4 regions of the Pandoraea oxalativorans genome follow, and region 1 is predicted to be linked to each of the others. Evidence: predicted binding sites of a transcription regulator. Region 1 holds the regulator's gene; each other region holds the start of a gene.
What was found. Region 1 encodes sigma-54, which starts transcription at its own class of promoters, with help from an activator protein. Its sites were predicted from a motif close to TGGCANGNAANCTGCTTT; they were not measured.

Region 1 (4,814 bases):
CGGTTCTCGTCCGTGAGACGCTGGTAGTAGCGTAGCTCGGCTTCGCCGAGCACCTGAATCCGGTTCGGGTGGATGAGGTTCAGGTGGCCCACGAGGTCCGCGCTTGAGGTGGCGGTCGCCACGCTCTCCGGCGTGAAGCCGCGCTCCCAACCTTCATGGCCTGTGAGCCACGACAGACGCAACGTCGCGGCGTTGTCGTCGAAAATGCTTTGCGCGTTGATGCCGGTCAGTTCCACCGCGTCGCCTCGTTCGGTTGGGTGTGGGAGCTACGGAATTCGTGTGTGTTCGCGGCGATTCGTACCGGTGCGCTGACGACGCGGGACGACTCAGGGCTTCCAGTTCGTCAGCGCGGCGTGGACATCGTTGGCGCTGGGCGCGTTGATCAGGATACTGCGCATCTCGGGGTCCGAGAGCAACTGCGCAATTTCGGACAGGATCTCGAGGTGCTGCTGCGTCGCTTGCTCGGGCACGAGCAACACGAACAGGAGGGAGACGGGCTGACCGTCGGGCGCTTCGAACGGAATGGCCTCTTCCAGGCGGATGAACGCGGCGGCCGGAAACTTCAGGCCTTTGATGCGTCCATGCGGAATCGCGACACCTTCGCCAAGACCCGTCGAGCCGAGACGCTCACGGGCGAACAGATTGTCGGTTACCACAGCGCGAGAAAGCCCGGCATTGTTCTCGAAGAGGAGGCCGACCTGTTCGAACAGGCGCTTCTTGCTGGTAACGGACAGTCCAAGCAGGATGTTGGACTCGAGTATGAGTTTGGCTAAACGGTTCATCTTGTAATGCGGGCGAACGCATGGTCGCCCTCCAACCCCCGATTGACCTCGCATTATAGACCACTCGCCGCCGCGCTCGCGGCAAGTCACGGAAGTGGGGCGAACCATACAAAAGGGGCCGTTCAACGGCCCCGCGGTGGGTGATGCCAGACTTACAACAGACGGATATGCGCTAAGGGGGTTCCTTGCGGGTTTTCGTCGGTATCAGCCAATGCGATGACCACGCCTGAACGATGCTATTGCAGCGGTTCCGCCTCTGGAGGAAGTTCGTGGTGCTTGATGGCTTCGCGACCGTGATCCTGAACCTTATCCTTGTACTGCATTACCTTGCGGTCGAGCATGTCGATCAGCTTGTCGATGGCGGCATACATATTCTCGTCACACTTCTCGACGAAAATTTCCTTGCCCTTGAGAAACACCGTGACGCTCGCGATCTGGCGTCCGCTCTTCTCCTTGGTCTTGTCGACAGAGAGGATCACCTCGGCGCCAATGAGCTGGTCGAAATGATTCAACACGCGGTTAAGCTTGTTGACGACAAATTCGCGCAGCGACGGCGTGAGTTCGAGATGGTGTCCACTGATCTTCAGATTCATAGCTGCTCTCCTTGCTGAAATGCCGAAGTGCAGGCCGCGTCAACGTTGACGCTGGCTAGCGAGGGTGCGAGCCATTGACGTGACGCAATGTCGCACTGCGGCGTGATGCCCCAGCGGCCAACATGGCGCACCAGGACTGTCCTACAAAGATTTGCGCAAGTTCACTGCGGGGATTCGCATGGCCTCGCGGTACTTCGCGACAGTGCGCCGCGCCACCACAAAACCTTGCTCTGCCAGCAGTTCCGCGATACGGCTATCGGAAAGGGGGCTCTGCGGGTCTTCTGCTCCTATGAGTTGCTTGATGAGTGCGCGGATAGCGGTCGATGACGCAGCGCCTCCGGCTTCCGTTGCCACGTGCGATCCGAAGAAGTACTTAAGCTCGAAGGTTCCAAATGGAGTGAGCATGTACTTACTCGTTGTCACCCGTGAAATCGTGGATTCATGTAAACCCAGCGTATCAGCAATCTCGCGTAAAACCAAGGGCCGCATGCCGATTTCGCCATGCGTGAAGAAGTTCTTTTGACGCTCGACAATGGCTTGCGCCACCCGCAGGATCGTATCGAAGCGTTGCTGGATGTTCTTGATCAGCCAGCGCGCTTCCTGCAACTGCTGTTGGAGGTTGCCGGTTCCCGGATCGTTCCGGTTATTTCGGAGAATGCGCGCATACATCTCGTTGATGCGTAGACGCGGCATCACTTCCGGATTCAGCTCCGCCGTCCAGCCGCTCCCCTGCTTGCGTACCAGCACGTCCGGCACGACGTAGTCGGCCTGGGGCGCGCCGTAAGCCGAGCCCGGGAACGGGTCCAGCGAACGAATCAGCTGATGCGCGGCGCGCAGGCCGTCTTCGCCGACACCCAGCAGGCGGCGCAAACGCGTGTAATCGCGCGCGGCCAGCAGTTCCAGGTGATCGGTGACGATGCGCAGCGACAGCGTACGCACAGCGCTTGCGGGCAGTCGCTGAAGCTGCAGGCGCAGGCACTCGGCCGGGCTGCGGGCGCCCACGCCCGCCGGGTCGAAACTTTGCAGTAGCGCCAGCGCCGCGTTGATCTCTTCCGTTTCGAGCGCCAGCTCCTCGGGCATTTCGGCCTGAATCTCGTCGAGCAGGCTACCAAGGTAGCCGTCTTCGTCCAGGGATTCGATCAGGAATTCCACCAGCGCGCGGTCGCGCGGTGAGGCCTTGGTCAGGCGCAGTTGAGCCAGCAGATGTTCACGCAGATTGGGATGGTCGACGTGCAGCTGCGGACGCGCATTGTCGTCGTCGTCCGATGCGCTGCCGGAGCGGGCGAAGTCGTTCAGGCTCCAGTCGCTGCCGTTATCCGGCGCGTTGTCGTCGAAGCGGGCCTCGCCATCGAGTTCGCGTGCTTCGTCGTGACCGTTAGCGGCGTCGGGGCCGTTGTCGTTCGAACCGCTGGACGACGAACCTCGCTCGTTGCGTAGCGACCCGTCTGTGCCCACACGTACCGAACCGGCGAGCCAATCGTCCTCGCGTTCGAGCATCGGGTTCTGGGTGAGGGCGTGCTCGACTTCCTGCTGAAGTTCGAGCGTCGACAGTTGCAACAACCGGATCGATTGCTGCAACTGCGGCGTGAGGGTCAGGTGCTGCGAGGTGCGGAGTTGAAGAGTCGGTTTCATAGCGGTCTCGCCTTCATTGTAGAGGCTTTGTCACGCCAACGGAACCGTCCCTGACGCCTATCGGAGGCAGGGTTTACATGCGAAAAATCTGCTTTACATCCGGAAATTTTCGCCCAGATAGACGCGGCGGACGCTTTCGTCGGCGACGATCTGGTCAGGCGTGCCTGCGGCGAGCACCGAGCCTTCGCTGATGATGTACGCGTGATCGCAGATACCCAGCGTCTCGCGCACGTTGTGGTCGGTAATCAGGACACCGATGCCTCGGTCCTTGAGAAAGCGCACGATCCGCTGGATTTCCAGCACGGCGATCGGGTCGACGCCCGCGAACGGTTCGTCGAGCAATATAAATCGCGGTTGTGTGGCCAGGGCGCGTGCGATTTCGACGCGACGACGCTCGCCGCCCGAGAGCGACATCGCCGGATTCTCGCGCAGATGGCCCACCTGAAGCTCGTCGAGCAGGGCTTCGATGCGGCGTTCGATTTCGTCGCGCTTGAGGGGCTTGCCCTGTGCATCGACCTGCAATTCAAGCACGGCGCGAATGTTGTCTTCGACCGTGAGCTTGCGAAATACCGACGCTTCCTGCGGCAGATACGAGACGCCCATGCGGGCGCGCTCGTGGATCGGCAGTTCGCTGATGAGGTTGCCGTCGAGCTGGATTTCGCCGTCGTCGGCAGGCACCAGCCCCACGATCATGTAGAACGACGTTGTCTTGCCCGCGCCATTCGGGCCAAGCAGACCCACGACCTCGCCGCTCTTCACGTCGAGCGACACATCCTTAACGACGGTACGCGCGCCGTACTGCTTCTTGAGCGAGCGCACGACGAGCGCGCTGGGCTTGCCCACCGGGCCTGCGCCCGGGTTGATGGTCGAGACGTTGCTATTGGCAGAATTACTCACGCGGATTCCCGATGTTCTTGGAAGGCGACAGCGGCGGCAGGTCGCCCTTGGGCGCGGCACCCGGTGCCGGCGCCGGCGCCGGCGCCTGTGCGCCCGTGGCGTTGCGAGGGGCGAGCGTAGCGCGCACGCGGCCGTTCGGATTGTTGGGGGTGACCTGATCGGCACCGCTGTTGGCGGTGTAGACCTCATTGTAGGTGTCGTACGTGATCACGCTGCCGTGAATCTCGTCGAGCACCTTCGTACCGCCGGCCAGACGCTTGAGCGTGGCCCGCGTGGTCAGCGTGGCGACTTCGGTCTTGCCGTTGTAATAGATGGTCTCGCCCCAGCCGTCGATGTACTCGTCGATGCCGTCGCGCTTCTGACGCATGTAGGCGAGCGGGCCACCCGGCTTGTAGTAAGCCGTGGCGTACTGATAACCCTCCGGATCCTGAGTCACTTCGACGCGATCGGCCTTCAGGAGAATCGTCCCCTTGGTCATCGTCACGTTGCCGGTGAATATGTTGACCTGCTTCAGGTCGTCATAGCTCATGTGGTTCGACTCGATATTGAGCGGCTTGTCGCGGTCGGCGCGTTCGGCGTGAGCCAGCGGCGCGGCCAGCGCGCCAAGGACGGCGAAGGCGGTGGCCAGCGCGCGAAGCGCGCGCAGCGATACGGAGGCGGGTCGCAGTGAAAGGCGATCGGTCATGGGGTCTTGGGGCCCTGAGGAGTCTGAGATGGCGCGCGTGAGGCGGCCGGCGCAGCGGACTGGCCGGACGGCGGCGGGCGCTTGGCGCCCAGTTCCGCCGGCTGGATCGTGCCGTGAACATTGCCGAGCAATTGTACGGCGCGCGAGATGTTATTGAAAATCATGCCGTCGCCATACATCACGGACGACCCGCGGAAGAGCTGCACCGGCTTTTCGGTGCGCACG
Region 2 (4,814 bases), 1.9 Mb from region 1:
CGGCACGTCGCCCGGATCGATGTACCCGCTGACGTAGCGCGCTGGCACGCCTCGCGCGCGGCACACGGCCAGCATGAGGTGTGCGTGGTCTTGACAGACGCCGCGTCCCAGTGCGAGTGCCTGTGCAGCGGTGCTGGTCACGGCGGTGATCCCCGACTCGTAATCGACCTGCTCGCAAATGGCCGCCGCCAGCGCCAGCAACTCTCCCGGCGTGGCAACCCCGGCGTCGCCCGCCAGTGCGTCGATGCCGTCGCTGCGCCCCGTCAACGGCGTAGGGCTGGCGAAGCATAACACTGGTACGGCATGGCTCGTTTCCCCCAGCCTGCCGTCGATGAGCGGTGTCGTTTCGACCTCGCCTTCGGCCAGCAGATGGATCTCATCGTGCGGTTGATGCAGCACGAGCGTATGCATGTCGTTGCCAAAGGCGTCACGTGCGGGCGTGACCTTGCCCGGCGCGTTCAGTCGCCATTGCACGATGCGCTGCACCTCCGACGCGCTCGGCGTGAGCCGAAGCTGCTGGATGGTGTAGCGCACCGGCGTGTCGTAGCGGTAGGTGGTTTCGTGGCGGATGGTCAGGCGCATGGCATCAGGCGGCGAGCGGGATCAGGAAGGTCTGACTGATCTTGTTGCCGAGCACGGAGACTCGCTCGAGGAATTCGGTCAGCACGGGGTGCAGGCCTTGCTGTCGAATTTGCTGGATGTCGGTGTATTTGAGTTCGGACTGTAGTTTGCCTGCATAGCGTTCGACCTCGCCGGACTGGGCATTGGAGAGCGTGGCGAGGTTTTCGCACACGCCCGTGAGCGACGCGAGCAACGAGCGCGGCATGTGCGCGTTGAGCATCAGCAACTCGACGACGCGCTCGGGTGTGATGACGTCCCGGTAGACCTTCCGGTAGATCTCGAAGCCGGAGACACTGCGCAGGACGGCCGACCAGTAGTAGAAGTCGGTCGGATGCGACGCGTCCGGCCCCGCCTTGTCGGCTCGCACCGCTTCGTGGAAACGGACGTCGAGAATGCGGGCGGTGTTGTCGGCGCGCTCCAGGAACAGGCCGAGCCGGGTGAGGTAGAAGGCGTCGTCCTGAAACAAGGTGCCGAAGCTCACGCCCCGCGACAGGTGAGAGCGCACTTTGACCCATTCGAACAGGTGCGCGGGATCGCGCTCAAGCAGATCGAGGATGCGCGGGAAATCCAGCCAGGTACTGTTGACGCTCTCCCATAGCTCGGTGGTCAATGTGCCGCGTACGGCACGGGCGTTCTCCCGCGCGGCGGCCAGACAGCAGGCGATGCTCGACGGGTTCTCGGGGTCGCGCACCACGAAGTCGAGCACGTTGGCGCGCGTCGCGCGCCCATGTTTGCGGTTGAACGCAGGCTCCAGCTCGGAGATGCGCAAGGTGGCGCGCCAACCCGCTTCATTGTCGATGCCGCCAGCGAGGACCTGCGCCATGTCGGTATCGTCTTCGTCGTCGACGGCATCCTGCGGAAGCAGGAGGTTTTGCAAATTGACGTCGAGCAGGCGAGCGGTGTTTTCAGCTCGCTCCATATAGCGGGCCATCCAGAACAAGTGGTCGGCGGTACGGCTGAGCATGATCTCTTCCCGATAATTTTCCGATGTGCGCGGTCTGGCTGACTTGCGCGCTCTCTATGGCCTCTGCCGCTTACTTTTCCAGTACCCAGGTGTCCTTGGTCCCGCCCCCTTGCGAGGAGTTGACGACCAGCGAACCCTCCGTGAGCGCTACGCGCGTCAGGCCGCCCGGCACCATGGTGACACCCTTGCCCGAGGACAACACGAACGGCCGCAGGTCGATGTGTCGCGGGGCGATACCGGCTTCTACGAACGTCGGGCATGCGGAGAGTGCCAGCGTGGGTTGTGCGATGTAGCCGTCGGGTTTCGCGATAAGCCGCTGCCGGAAGGCTTCGATTTCGGCCTTGGTGGACGCCGGACCGATGAGCATGCCGTACCCGCCCGCACCGTGGACTTCCTTGACGACCAGTTCCCCGAGGTTGTCGAGCGTGTACGCAAGGTCGTCGGGCCGACGGCACTGGTAGGTCGGCACGTTATTCAGGATCGGCTTCTCTCCGAGGTAGAACTCGATCATGTCGGGGACGAACGGGTAGATAGACTTGTCGTCGGCGACGCCCGTACCGATGGCGTTGGCCAATGTCACGCGCCCCGCACGATAGACGCTCAGCAACCCCGGCACGCCCAGTGTGGAGTCGGCGCGGAAAGCAAGCGGGTCGAGGAAGTCGTCGTCAATGCGGCGATAGATAACGTCGACACGCTTCGGACCGTTGGTCGTGCGCATGTAGACGAGGTTGTCCTCGACGAACAAATCCTGCCCTTCGACCAGCTCGATCCCCATCTGTTGCGCCAGGAACGCATGCTCGAAGTATGCAGAGTTGTAGATGCCCGGCGTCATCACGACGACGGTGGGATCGTCCACGCCGATCGGCGCTACGGCCCGCAGGCTGTCGAGCAATAAGTCCGGGTAATGCTCCACCGGTGCAATGCGATTGCGCGCGAACAACTCCGGAAATAACCGCATCATCATCTTGCGATTCTCCAGCATGTACGACACGCCGGATGGCACCCGTAAGTTGTCTTCCAAGACGTAGAAGACGCCATCGTCTCCCGTTCCCGCTCTAACTACGTCGACGCCCGCGATGTGCGAGTAGATGTCGCCGGGAACGTCCACACCCTGCATCTCCGGACGGTACTGCGCATTCTTCAACACCTGATCCGCCGGGATCACGCCCGCACGCAGGATGTTCTGGTCGTGATAAACGTCGTGGATGAACTTGTTGAGCGCCTCGACTCGCTGACGCAAACCCGTCTGCAATGTATGCCACTCATGCGCAGGAATGATCCGAGGGATCAGATCGAACGGGATCAGACGCTCCGTGCCCGCCTCATTCCCATACACAGCAAACGTGATCCCCACGCGCCTGAACGCCAGATCGGCCTCGGCTCGCTTATGGTGCAAGACATCTTCTGTCTGACATTTCAACCAGTCGTCAAACCGACGGTAGTGCGAACGCGTCGCACCCGTGATGCTCGCCATCTCGTTATAGCTCTCGACCATAGGCTTCTCCGCAGATTGCTGTGTCGAGATCGAGCAATATCCATGCCCGAGCTGTTTTTCCGCCCTTTTTTAACCTTTTGCCGCTTTCCGCACGCTTTCGGTGCGCCCACCTCCCTGCACCACCGCCTACGCACCACATCGGTGTTTCGAAGTATAGGAGTTGGGGTTCTACTCGGACTGTTGTGTTTACCCCCGCCCCCTAACACCTTCCCCCTAACGGACCGGGGCCCCTTTCCGCCGCTCAGACATAAACCCAACTCGCTGCAGAAAGGGGCCGTGACGCCGTGGAGTTGACCCTGTAAAACCGGACACACCATCACACTAAGGTTGCTGAATCCATCGAGCGCCGGAACTCGCGAGGCGAGCGGTATTTCAGCGCGCTATGGGGGTGCTTCTCGTTGTAATGCTCAAATGCAATGGCCAGATTGTGAGCAGCGGTTGCAGCATCCGGCTTCGGCATGAAGGCGACGTAGTCGCGCTTCATCGTTTTCACGAAGCTCTCGGCCATGCCGTTACTTTGCGGACTGCACACGGGCGTGGTCAATGGCTTTAGTCCGATGTTCATCGCAAACCGGCGCGTATCGTCAGCCGTATAGCCCGAACCATTGTCGCTCAGCCACTCGATTTCGGACGGCGTATGCACCTCGTTGCCGAACCGATTTTCCACTGCGGCCAGCATCACGTCGCGCACAATGTCGCCGCTGTGGCCTGCTGTCGTCGCCGCCCAGCTCATCGCTTCTCGGTCGCAGCAATCCAGCGCAAACGTCACACGCAGCGGCTCGCCGTTGTCGCAGCGGAACTCGAAGCCGTCCGAGCACCATCGCTGATTGCTGCGCGCGACGGCCACTTTGCCATCATGTCGACGGTGGGCTCGCGGCGCAATCGGTCGGCGCTGCGTCAGCAGCCCATGCGTTCGCATGATGCGATAAATGCGCTTGGCATTGAACGGCGCCAGTCCAACTGCAACGCGCTCGTTGCGCAACGTGCCCCAAACCCGCCGGTAGCCATAGCTGGGCAAATCGCCGACGACACGGCGGATTTCCTCGACTACAGTTTCGTCGTCGGTCGGCCTTGATTGCCGGCCATCGCGCCACGTCGCCGGACGCGACAGTCGTGCCGATACGTTCGAGCGCGACACGCCGAGAACTTCACAGACCAGTTTCACTGGCCGTCCTCCGGCAGCAAGGGCGAGTGCGCTATCCATTTTTTTGCTCGGCTGTATTCAACTGCTTCCCGGAGAATCTCGTTCTCCATTGTTTTTTTGCCGAGCATCCGTTGCAGCTCGCGAATCTGCTTGAGCGCATCAGCCAACTCCGATGCCGGAACCACTTCTTCGCCAGCCTTGACCGCTGACAGGCTACCGTCCTGGTACAGCTTGCGCCAGTGGAATAGCTGGTTCGGGTTCACGCCGTAATGGCGCGCGACCATTGAAACCGATTTTCCCGGTTCGAAACTCTCGCGAACCATCGACAGTTTCTGCTCCGCCGTCCAGCGACGCCGGCGCTCTGGGCCCGTCAACACTTCCATCACTTCCTGCTTGGTGTTAGTCAAAAACACAGTCTTATGCCTACCCGTTATTGTAAGTGGGTCGCTGTGTCCGGTGTTTCATGGGGCCGCTCCACGCCGCCCACACGTCTCCTGTCCCTCCCCACGCCTCACCCCTTTCCTCCACGCCTCACTTCGCTTTTCCCCCGCCCAATAAAAAACGCCGAGCATCGCCCGGCGTCCCTTATT
Region 3 (4,814 bases), 2.0 Mb from region 1:
CGCGCACGCAGATTTCGCCCGACGCGAACGCCGGTTGACGCTGCCCCTGCTCGTCCAGAATCGCCACCTCCATACCCGTGCGCGGCACCCCGCACGTGCCGACGCGCGCATCGGGCGCATCGTCGTCATCGCTGTGCAGCCACGGCGGCAACACCGTGATGTTGCCCGTCACCTCGCCCAGTCCGTAGTACTGCACCAGTACGCGGCCCAGCTTCTGCAACGCGTACTTCTGATCGGCGCGATACATCGGCGCGCCCGCGTAGATTACGAAGCGCAGCGAGCTATGGTCGTAGCGGTCCACCGTCGGATCTTCCACCAGCATCTTGACGATGGTCGGCACCGTGAACATGTTGTCGACCCGGTGACGCTCGATGGCCTGCCAGACCTGTTCCGCGTCCATCTTCTCGCCCGGCAGCAACACGCTGGCCGCACCGCGTGCCGTGTTGACGATGGCGTGAATGCCCGCGCCATGCGACAAGGGGGCAACGACCATCGAGCGGCTGCGATACGTAATGCCGGGCATCAGATCGGCCAGATGGTTGGTGACGACGAACGCCATCTGCCCGTGCGAGAGCACGCCCGCCTTCGGATGGCCGGTCGTGCCCGAGGTGTAGAAGAACCACAGCGGATCTTCGTATTCGACTTCCTCCTCGTAACCCTGAGCCCCCATGTGTTCGGCAACGAGTGTCTCGTAATGCAACTCGCCCGCGCGCGGTGCGCCGAGGGCGATGACGTGGCGCAATGCGGGCGACGCCGCACGCACCGCATCGACGTGGCCTTCGAAACCCGCGTCATAAATCATCACGCAAGCGCCGCTCGACTGCCCCAGATACGCCGCCTCGGGGGCGGTGATGCGGAAGTTCGTCGGCACCCACACGGCCCCGAGGCGAAACGCGATCCATGCGCTCTCGAAAATCGGCAGGTTGTTACGCGAATGCACGAGCAACTTGTCGCCCTTCTTCACGCCGAGCTTGCGCAGCGCGTCGACCACAGCGTTCACGCGGGCATCGATCTCGCCCCACGTCGTGACGTTCTCGCCGACGATCAGCCCGGGTTCGTCCGGGTGCCGCCGCGCGACGTCGGCCAACATCCGGCCGAGGTTCATGACCTTCTTGAGCATTTCTCGTCTCCTTGATGGCCCGGCACGCTTAGCGCGCTTCGAGAATGCTCACGTAGTTCGCCACGGCCGCGCCGCCCATGTTGAAGACGCCCGCCAGCTTCGCATCGGGAATCTGCATGTCGCCCGCCGTCCCCGTCAGTTGCATCGCCGCCATCACGTGCATCGACACACCGGTCGCGCCCACCGGATGCCCCTTCGCCTTCAGACCGCCCGACGGATTCACCGGCAGCAGGCCGTTCTTTTCCGTCAACCCTTCGGCCAGGACACTCGCACCCTGTCCCGGCTTGGCCAGCCCCATGGCTTCGTATTCGATGAGCTCGGCGATGGTGAAGCAGTCATGCGTCTCGACCAGCGACAGATCCTTCAGCGACACCCCGGCCACACCCAGCGCCTGACGCCACGCATGCTGACCGCCTTCGAACGCCAGCGGGTCGCGTCGCGAGAGGGGCAGATAGTCGTTGACCTGCACGGCCGCGCGGAAACCGACCGCCTTGGGCATGCTGCGTGCGACATCTGCCTTGGAGATGACCAGCGCAGCCGCACCGTCCGACACCATCGAGCAGTCGGTGCGCTTGAGCGGACCGGCCACGAACGGGTTCTTCTCGGAGACGTTGCGGCAGAAGTCGTAACCGAAGTCGCGACGCATATGCGCATACGGATTGACCGAGCCGTTGCGGTGGTTCTTCGCCGCAATGCGCGCGAGCGCGTCGGATTGATCGCCGTAGCGCTCGAAGTAGGCCTGCGCGATGGTGCCGAACACGCCCGCGAAGCCACCGGGAATGCCAGCCTCCTCACGCGCATACGAACACTTGAGCAGCACTTCGCCGACCTGTGGCGTGGCGAGTTCGGTCATCTTCTCGAAGCCGATCACGAGCACATGGGTGGCTTTGCCCGCTTCGATGGATTGCAGCCCGCCATGTACGGCGGCGGAACCGGTCGCGCACGCATTTTCGTAGCGCGTGGCGGGTTTGAAACGCAGGCCGGGGATGCGGTTGAAGATGAGCGACGACGGGAAGTCCTGATACAGGAAGCCGCCGTTGAAGGTACCGACGTGGATGGAATCGATCTGTTCGGGCGAGAGGCCCGCATCGTCGAGGGCGGCCTGGGCGACGTCGGCCAGCAGGACCTCGGCGTCGACGTTATCGAGTTTGCCGAACTGGGAGTGGGCCCAGCCGGTAAGGCATGCAGCAACCATGAAGTGTCTCCGGAAAATTGGGGTCATCCAGACTCCGGTGAGCAATTTCGATGCCAGATCCTTGCAAGGCGCGAGTACACGGGCAGCGCAACGCCTGATCTGTCACGTCGACGGCCCGGTCAGTCGTCGTTGCGAGGTCGTTCCCTTGCTGCGCTTGTGGCGCCTATGCAATTGACGCAAGCGTAAAGCGGGAGCCGCTGGCCCATCAAGTGAATTCTGAAGCCCACCGGATGAAGAAAATTTGCTGTGCCGCAGCAATGCCCGGCATGCCGAAATGCGTGCGACACCTGTCGCACCGGGCGTGGCGGCATTTGCGACAGGTGTCGCAACGCGTCGGCGAAATGCGACAGGTGTCACACCCGCATGTTTGCTGTGTCCGGGCGAGCCTCGCACGCGCAGCAAGACGCGCCGTGCCCCGCCAGCGTCGCGCACGCCTGTTGCGCCTGATGAAAGGCCCAAGCGGGGCGCACGGTCCACGCGCAGCACCGCCTTCGGGAATTCACTGATGCTTAACAACGTAAGGGTTTTCCCGTTCGGATGCCGAACTGGCATTCGATTTGCGTAAGATTAGCCAGCCACTTTTTCGAGTTGGCCGGGACGCTGCATCGCAGCACGCTTGCACGCCCCGAGCTTCAGACGCAGTCACCAAACCAATAATCAGGAGACATGCAGTATGAGCACTATGGATCGCCGCCATTTCATCAAGGTTGTGGCCGCCACATCGGCCGCCGCCGCTACGGGGTTGTATCAGACGCAGGCGCACGCTGCCGAATTCACGCTGAAGTTCGCCAATAACCTGCCGGTCAGCCATCCGATGAACATCCGCGCCAAGGAGATGGCGCAGAAGATCGCCGAGCAATCGAAAGGCCGCATCGACTTCCAGATCTATCCGAACAATCAGTTGGGCTCCGACAGCGACATGCTGAGCCAGATTCGTTCGGGTGCGATCGACTACTTCACGCTCTCGCCGCTGATTCTCGGCACGCTCGTACCCGCCGCACAGATTTCGGGCGTGGGCTTCGCGTTCAAGGACTACAGCCAGGTGTGGGCGGCCATGGACGGCGATCTCGGTGCGCACGTGCGCGGCCAGATCGCGAAGACGACCGTGTTCGCGTTCGACAAGATCTGGGAGAACGGTTATCGCCAGATCACCACGAGCAGCCGTCCGATCAACTCGCCGACCGACCTCAAGGGCCTGAAGATCCGCGTGCCGACGAGCCCGCTGTGGACGTCGATGTTCAGGGCGTTCGATTCGTCGCCCACGTCGATCAACTTCGCCGAAGTGTATTCGGCCCTGCAGACGCACATCGTCGAAGCGCAGGAAAACCCGCTGGCGCTGCTGACCACGGCCAAGCTCTACGAAGTGCAGAAATACGTGTCGATGACGAACCACATGTGGGACGGTTTCTGGTTCCTCGCCAACAAGCAGAAGTGGGACAAGCTGCCGAAGGACCTTCAGGAGATTGTCACCGCCAACGTGAACGCCGCCGCCATGGCGCAGCGCGACGACGTGCGCAAGCTCAACGATGGCGTGATGGCGGAGCTCAAGCAGAAGGGTCTGGTGTTCAACGCCCCGAACAACGAGCAGTTCCGCGACAAACTTCGCGCCGCCGGCTTTTACGCCGAATGGCACAAGAAGTTCGGCGACGAAGCATGGGCCATGTTGGAAAAGTACACTGGGAAGCTCGCGTAAATGGAAACGTTGACGATGACGGCCGAGCCGACGCACGCGCTCGCCCGCCTCTTCTGCCACGTCAACCGCGCGGTGATGAAAGTCACCGAGGCGGTTGCCGTGCTGCTGGTGGTGGCGGAAACTCTCATCCTGCTCGCGGGCGTGGTCTCGCGTTACGGGTTCGACAATCCGCTCACGTGGTCGGATGAGCTCGCGCAGATGCTGTTCATCTGGCTCTCGATGCTCGGCGCGGTGCTTGCCCTCGACCGGGGCGAGCACATGCGCTTGTCCGCCATCGTCAACAAGCTTCCCGCTGCCTGGCGCGACTGGTTCCAGACCATGGCCGCGCTGACGGTGTGCGTGTTCGTCGCGCTCATCATCATGCCCGCGTACACGCATGCCATCGAACAGATGGACATCACCACGCCGGCACTGGAAATCCCCGACGGGCTGCGCGCAGCCGCCCTGCCGGTAGGCGCGGCGCTCATGCTCATTGCCGCAATCTCACGCATGGCACGCTGCTCCAGTGCGCGTCAGTTCGGCCTCGGCGTGCTGTTCGTCGCAGCGCTCGGTGCGGCGCTCTGGCTCGGCCGCCCTGCGCTGATCGCGATGGGCAACTACAACCTGCTGATCTTCTTCGTGCTGATTGTCGGCGCATGCGTGGCCGGCGGCATTCCGATTGCGTTTGCCTTCGGGACCGCCACGCTCGCGTATCTGGCGCTGGTGACGGACGCACCGCTGCAAATCGTCGTGAGCCGCATGGACGAAGGCATGTCCGGCCTCGTGCTGCTGTCAGTGCCGCTGTTCGTGCTGCTGGGTGCGCTCAT
Region 4 (4,814 bases), 1.6 Mb from region 1:
CGTTATTCCGGAAGATCCAGGATCAGGATGATCGTCCAGGCGTCTTCGCCTTCGTGGTGGTACTGACGCTCCACCACAACGAACGGTTGCTTCTTATCGCCCTTGCCGAGGAACATCACGTCACCTTCCTGCGGCAGGCATTCGAGCGGCGGCAACCCGAGCGGGGTGTCTTTCGGAACGAGTCGCTCGGCCTTCTTCGCTGCGCGCTCGGTCCACTCGATATCTAGTTGGATGTCACTCACCGGATGATCCTGTCTATGCAAATTGAAACGGCTGCATGGTAGCACGCAGCCTGCGCAGTCCACCGCCGTCCACCAACGCCGCCATGAAAAAAGCCCGCACTCCAGGGCGGGAGCGCGGGCGAAAGTCCCATGCGATGACGGGGAACGCATGGCGACAGGAGATGCGCCCGTGGGAAGCCGTGCGTGACTGCCGGGCCAGAGGGGAAGCACTGGACCGACGCACCACAGATCGCCCGGTAAAACGTCGTTGGGCGGGGGCGCGCGCCTGTCGGCGGGACTAGGGAGGAATAAGGTGACGCAACGCAGGCCGACGATGCCATTCGGCCTGCGCGCGTCGGTCACACCGCCCTAGGGAGGCGGCATGACGAGGGCCGGTTTGGCGGTAGCTTACGGATTCGAGTACTTCATCTCGCCGTTCTGGCGCGCACGCACGAGTTCGTCATAGACCTGTGCACGCGTCTTGCCCGGCACGTTGGCGTTGCTCATCGTGTTGAACGCCGGGTAGTCGTAGTCGTTCTGCGGAATCAAGCCCTTGGCGCGCGCGTCGACCAGTTCCTCACGCACCTGTGCGCGGGTGAGTTGCGACGTTTGCGGCACCCAGCCGAACGGCGAACCGTCGGGGTAAGCGTCGCTCGATAACTGCGATTGTGCGAAAACGGAACCTGCTGCGGTGGCCATCGTGGCCGAGATCAGTGCCGATGCAATGAGTTTGCGATTGAGGGTGCGATTCATGACGTCAATTCCTGTTCTTCTGTGTTGCGGGGGCGCGCAATGCATCGGTATCGAGCGACTGTTGGTAGGACGCGGTATGCGTTGTGCGCGACCGGTGAAGCCAGTCTATGCCCCGGGCTATCACAGAAAAACGGCAATTAAGCGAATGCATCATTACGCGAGCCGCAATAATGCGACGCGCGTTCTCACTCGATGAGAGGCGCTCGGCGACGCGGCATCAATAAAAAACGCCACCCGAAGATGGCGTTCGTCATGCGGTGGCGATGCGGAGATAGCGGAGATGCTTCGGATGCCTTCAGCGAGTGGCGATGGCAACCGCCGCACCAGCCATCACGGTGCCCGTCGCGCGATTCAGGCGTTTCACGGCGCGCGCTGAACTGAGTAGTCGCCGTGCGCGCGACGCCAGCGCGATATAGCTGCCGAACACGATCGCGAGAACCGTCAGTGTGACGCCGACGACTTCGACATAACCGAGTGCCGTCACGCGTTGGAGATCGAGCAAGTTGGGCAGTAATGCGAAATAGAACACGACGACCTTCGGGTTGCCCATCGTGACCGACAGTCCGCCCAGAAACAGACGCCAGGACTTCTCGCGCGGTGCGGCGGCGAGCGGCTCCGTCGGCGCAATGGCCGGTGCGTGCCACATCTTCCAGGCGAGATAGAGGAGGTACGCCGCGCCAGCGTACTTGATCGCGAGGAACACGCCGGAGAATGTGTGCGCCAGCGCAGCGACGCCCAGCACGGCGAGCGTGAGCCAGACGACGTCGCCGATGGCGACGCCTGCAGAGAAGGCAATCGCGCCTTGCGTGCCACGTCCGAGTACGCGTGCGACGATGGCAGCGATACCGGGGCCCGGCGTGCCCGCGCCCACAAACAGGGCGAGCGCGAAAGTCAACAAGTGAGTCCAGTCCATCGCTGCGTCTCCTCGCGTTGATGTCGTTCTGAGTGATCTATGTGTTGTCTACACGATGCTGCCCCGCCCATCGCTCACTGTCCGGGCGATGACCGATGTCCCGATGTCCCGATCTCACGCACCGAACCACGGCAGGCCGCGGAAGCACCAGCCGCTCACATTCTTGCGGTGACCGTTGCTGTCCTTGTCGCCTTCGAAGCCTTCGAGGATATCGAACGATTGTGTGAAGCCGGCTTCGTAGGCGCGCGTTGCGGCGGCCTTCGAGCGGGCAGCACTGCGGCACAGGAACAGCAGCGGCGCTGCCTTGTCCGTCGTCTGCGACGTCAGTTGTTCGAGGAAGTGTTCGTTGGGCACGCCTCCGGGATAGCGCACCCATTCGACGTTTGCGTACTGCCCGTCCGGCACTTGGGGGCGCCCGACCCAATCGAGTTCAGCGCGCGTACGCACGTCGATCAGACGAACGTTCGCATCGGCGTTGAGCAATGCCAGCGCCTCTTCCGGCGTGAGCGCGCCTGTGTAGGCGAGCTGGCCCGTGGCGCGACGCTCCGTAGCTTGGTCGAGAATGGCTTTTGCGCTTGTCATATTGCTGTGATCTCGTTAGTCGATGGTTGTCCTTCATTCTAGCGTGCAGCACACGCAAAGATGCGCTTTAAGTGACATCGCGCGGCATTGGGAGTCGTCTGGATATTCTGCGGTCCGAATCCACCGCGCCCGACGACGGTGCAATATGGCGCACAACTTCGGGCCGACGATGCGGCCCGACAGCACTTAAAAGGTGCATAATCTGCAAATGCACCAATATGGTGATATTTTGGTGCGATGTGCACCGAAATAGAGAATTAAAGCCCGCGAGCGGGAATTCGGCGCTGGCCGCACCAGCATCGAATATTTCCTTAGAAATCAGTGGGTGAGGGTGAGGCACAGCAGTGAAGCGATGCGTTGGCACGCTTCCTGCTTATCATTGGCGAATTCGAACACGGAGTTCGTTAAGAGGGTGCGGCGACGCGGGCGATGAGCGCCAGCAGCGCCAGATTGAATCTTTCGGGAGATAGCATGAGCAAATCTGTGGCAGATGTGATGAACCTGGTTAAGGAAGAAGACGTCAAGTTCGTCGACTTCCGCTTTACGGACACGCGCGGCAAAGAGCAGCACGTCTCGGTGCCCGTGTCGCACTTCGACGCCGACAAGTTCGAGAGCGGTCACGCTTTCGACGGTTCGTCGATCGCTGGCTGGAAGGGCATCGAAGCCTCGGACATGCTGTTGGTGCCGGACGCCAACACCGCTTACATCGACCCGTTCTACGAAGAAAACACGCTGGTCCTGACCTGCGACGTGATCGAACCGGCCGACGGCAAGGGCTACGACCGCGATCCGCGCTCCATCGCCAAGCGCGCTGAAGCCTACCTGAAGAGCACGGGCCTGGGCGACACCGCCTTCTTCGGTCCGGAGCCGGAATTCTTCATTTTCGACTCGGTCCAGTGGAACACGGACATGTCGGGCACCTCCGTGAAGATCAACTCCGAAGAAGCCCCGTGGTCTTCGTCGAAGGACTTCGACGGCGGCAACACCGGCCACCGTCCGGGCACGAAGGGTGGCTACTTCCCGGTCGCACCGGTCGACACGTTCCAGGACATGCGCTCGGAAATGTGCCTGTTGCTCGAACAACTCGGCGTGCCGGTTGAAGTGCACCACCACGAAGTGGCTGGCCAGGGCCAGAACGAAATCGGCACGAAGTTCTCGACGCTGGTCGAGCGCGCCGACTGGACGCAGATCCTGAAGTACGTCGTGCACAACGTGGCGCACAGCTACGGCAAGACGGCCACGTTCATGCCGAAGCCGATCGTTGGCGACAACGGTTCGGGCATGCACATCCACCAGTCGGTCTGGAAGGACGGTCAGAACCTGTTCGCAGGCAATGGCTACGGCGGTCTGTCGGAATTCGCGCTGTATTACATCGGCGGCATCATCAAGCACGCCCGTGCCCTGAACGCGATCACGAATCCGTCGACGAACTCGTACAAGCGTCTCGTGCCGCACTTCGAAGCCCCGGTGAAGCTGGCCTACTCGGCCCGTAATCGTTCGGCATCGATCCGTATTCCGTACGTTGCCAACCCGAAGGGTCGCCGCATCGAAGCGCGCTTCCCGGACCCGATGGCCAACCCGTACCTGGCCTTCTCGGCCATGCTGATGGCCGGTCTGGATGGCGTGCAGAACAAGATCCACCCGGGCGAAGCCGCCGACAAGAACCTGTACGACCTGCCGCCGGAAGAGGACGCAAAGATCCCGACCGTGTGCTCGAGCCTCGAACAGGCGCTGGAATACCTGAACGAAGACCGCGAGTTCCTGACCCGTGGCGGTGTGTTCACCGACGGCATGCTCGACTCGTACATCGCACTGAAGACGGACGAAGCTCGCCGCGTGGCCATGACCACGCACCCGCTCGAGTTCGAACTGTACTACTCGCTGTAATCGGGTCGCTGCGCAGCAATGCGCCGGCATGACGGAACGCCTGCGGCCGACCGTCATGCCCGACAAGCACGGGGGGATGGCCGCGGCCGTCCCCCTTTTTTATCCGCAGCGCGCGCGCCATGCATCCCCAATGTGCATTGCGCTAGCCGCCTGCCACGAACTTAACGCCTAGATCCTTGATGAAAAGTGTCCGCGCTGGTGAGAAAGGGCAGACGAAGCGGGCCTCGCATTCCGCTGATGCCGTCGATGTTGCTGCCGATGTGACGGTTGACGCCGCAGGCATCGCCGCACCGCTGTCCGCGGTGCCTGCCCTGGTCGACCCGTGGGAAGCGAAGCTTGCCGCGACCGGCATTCTGCCCGGCCTGGAAGCGTTGCCGACCGTGCTGCTGGTGCTGGAAAAGCACTCGTTGCGCGTGGTCTTCGCAAATCCGGCCGCCGAAGCGTTGCTGGCCTTGTCG

Region 2: the regulator sigma-54 is predicted to act here: its motif matches at 3,111-3,128, upstream of MB84_RS11045 (circularly permuted type 2 ATP-grasp protein).
Region 3: the regulator sigma-54 is predicted to act here: its motif matches at 2,354-2,371, upstream of MB84_RS18830 (acetyl-CoA acetyltransferase).
Region 4: the regulator sigma-54 is predicted to act here: its motif matches at 2,828-2,845, upstream of glnA (type I glutamate--ammonia ligase).

What each region holds. Positions count from the first base shown of each region.
Region 1 covers NZ_CP011253.3:595,789-600,602, forward strand. The annotation lists gene hprK (HPr(Ser) kinase/phosphatase) at 1-236, opposite strand, end outside; gene ptsN (PTS IIA-like nitrogen regulatory protein PtsN) at 327-782, opposite strand; gene hpf (ribosome hibernation-promoting factor, HPF/YfiA family) at 1,019-1,375, opposite strand; gene MB84_RS02790 (RNA polymerase factor sigma-54) at 1,517-3,007, opposite strand; gene lptB (LPS export ABC transporter ATP-binding protein) at 3,101-3,871, opposite strand; gene lptA (lipopolysaccharide transport periplasmic protein LptA) at 3,897-4,589, opposite strand; gene lptC (LPS export ABC transporter periplasmic protein LptC) at 4,586-4,814, opposite strand, start outside.
Region 2 covers NZ_CP011253.3:2,446,280-2,451,093, reverse strand. The annotation lists gene MB84_RS11055 (transglutaminase family protein) at 1-582, opposite strand, end outside; gene MB84_RS11050 (alpha-E domain-containing protein) at 587-1,585, opposite strand; gene MB84_RS11045 (circularly permuted type 2 ATP-grasp protein) at 1,656-3,080, opposite strand; one part of gene MB84_RS11040 (IS3 family transposase) at 3,397-4,292, opposite strand; one part of gene MB84_RS11040 (IS3 family transposase) at 4,292-4,607, opposite strand.
Region 3 covers NZ_CP011253.3:4,273,261-4,278,074, forward strand. The annotation lists gene MB84_RS18825 (acyl-CoA synthetase) at 1-1,120, opposite strand, end outside; gene MB84_RS18830 (acetyl-CoA acetyltransferase) at 1,149-2,315, opposite strand; gene MB84_RS18835 (TRAP transporter substrate-binding protein) at 2,989-4,008, shown strand; gene MB84_RS18840 (TRAP transporter large permease) at 4,024-4,814, shown strand, end outside.
Region 4 covers NZ_CP011253.3:2,204,643-2,209,456, forward strand. The annotation lists gene MB84_RS10000 (hypothetical protein) at 3-242, opposite strand; gene MB84_RS10005 (DUF4148 domain-containing protein) at 630-974, opposite strand; gene MB84_RS10010 (LysE family translocator) at 1,270-1,887, opposite strand; gene MB84_RS10015 (rhodanese-like domain-containing protein) at 2,002-2,469, opposite strand; gene glnA (type I glutamate--ammonia ligase) at 2,941-4,356, shown strand; gene glnL (nitrogen regulation protein NR(II)) at 4,650-4,814, shown strand, end outside.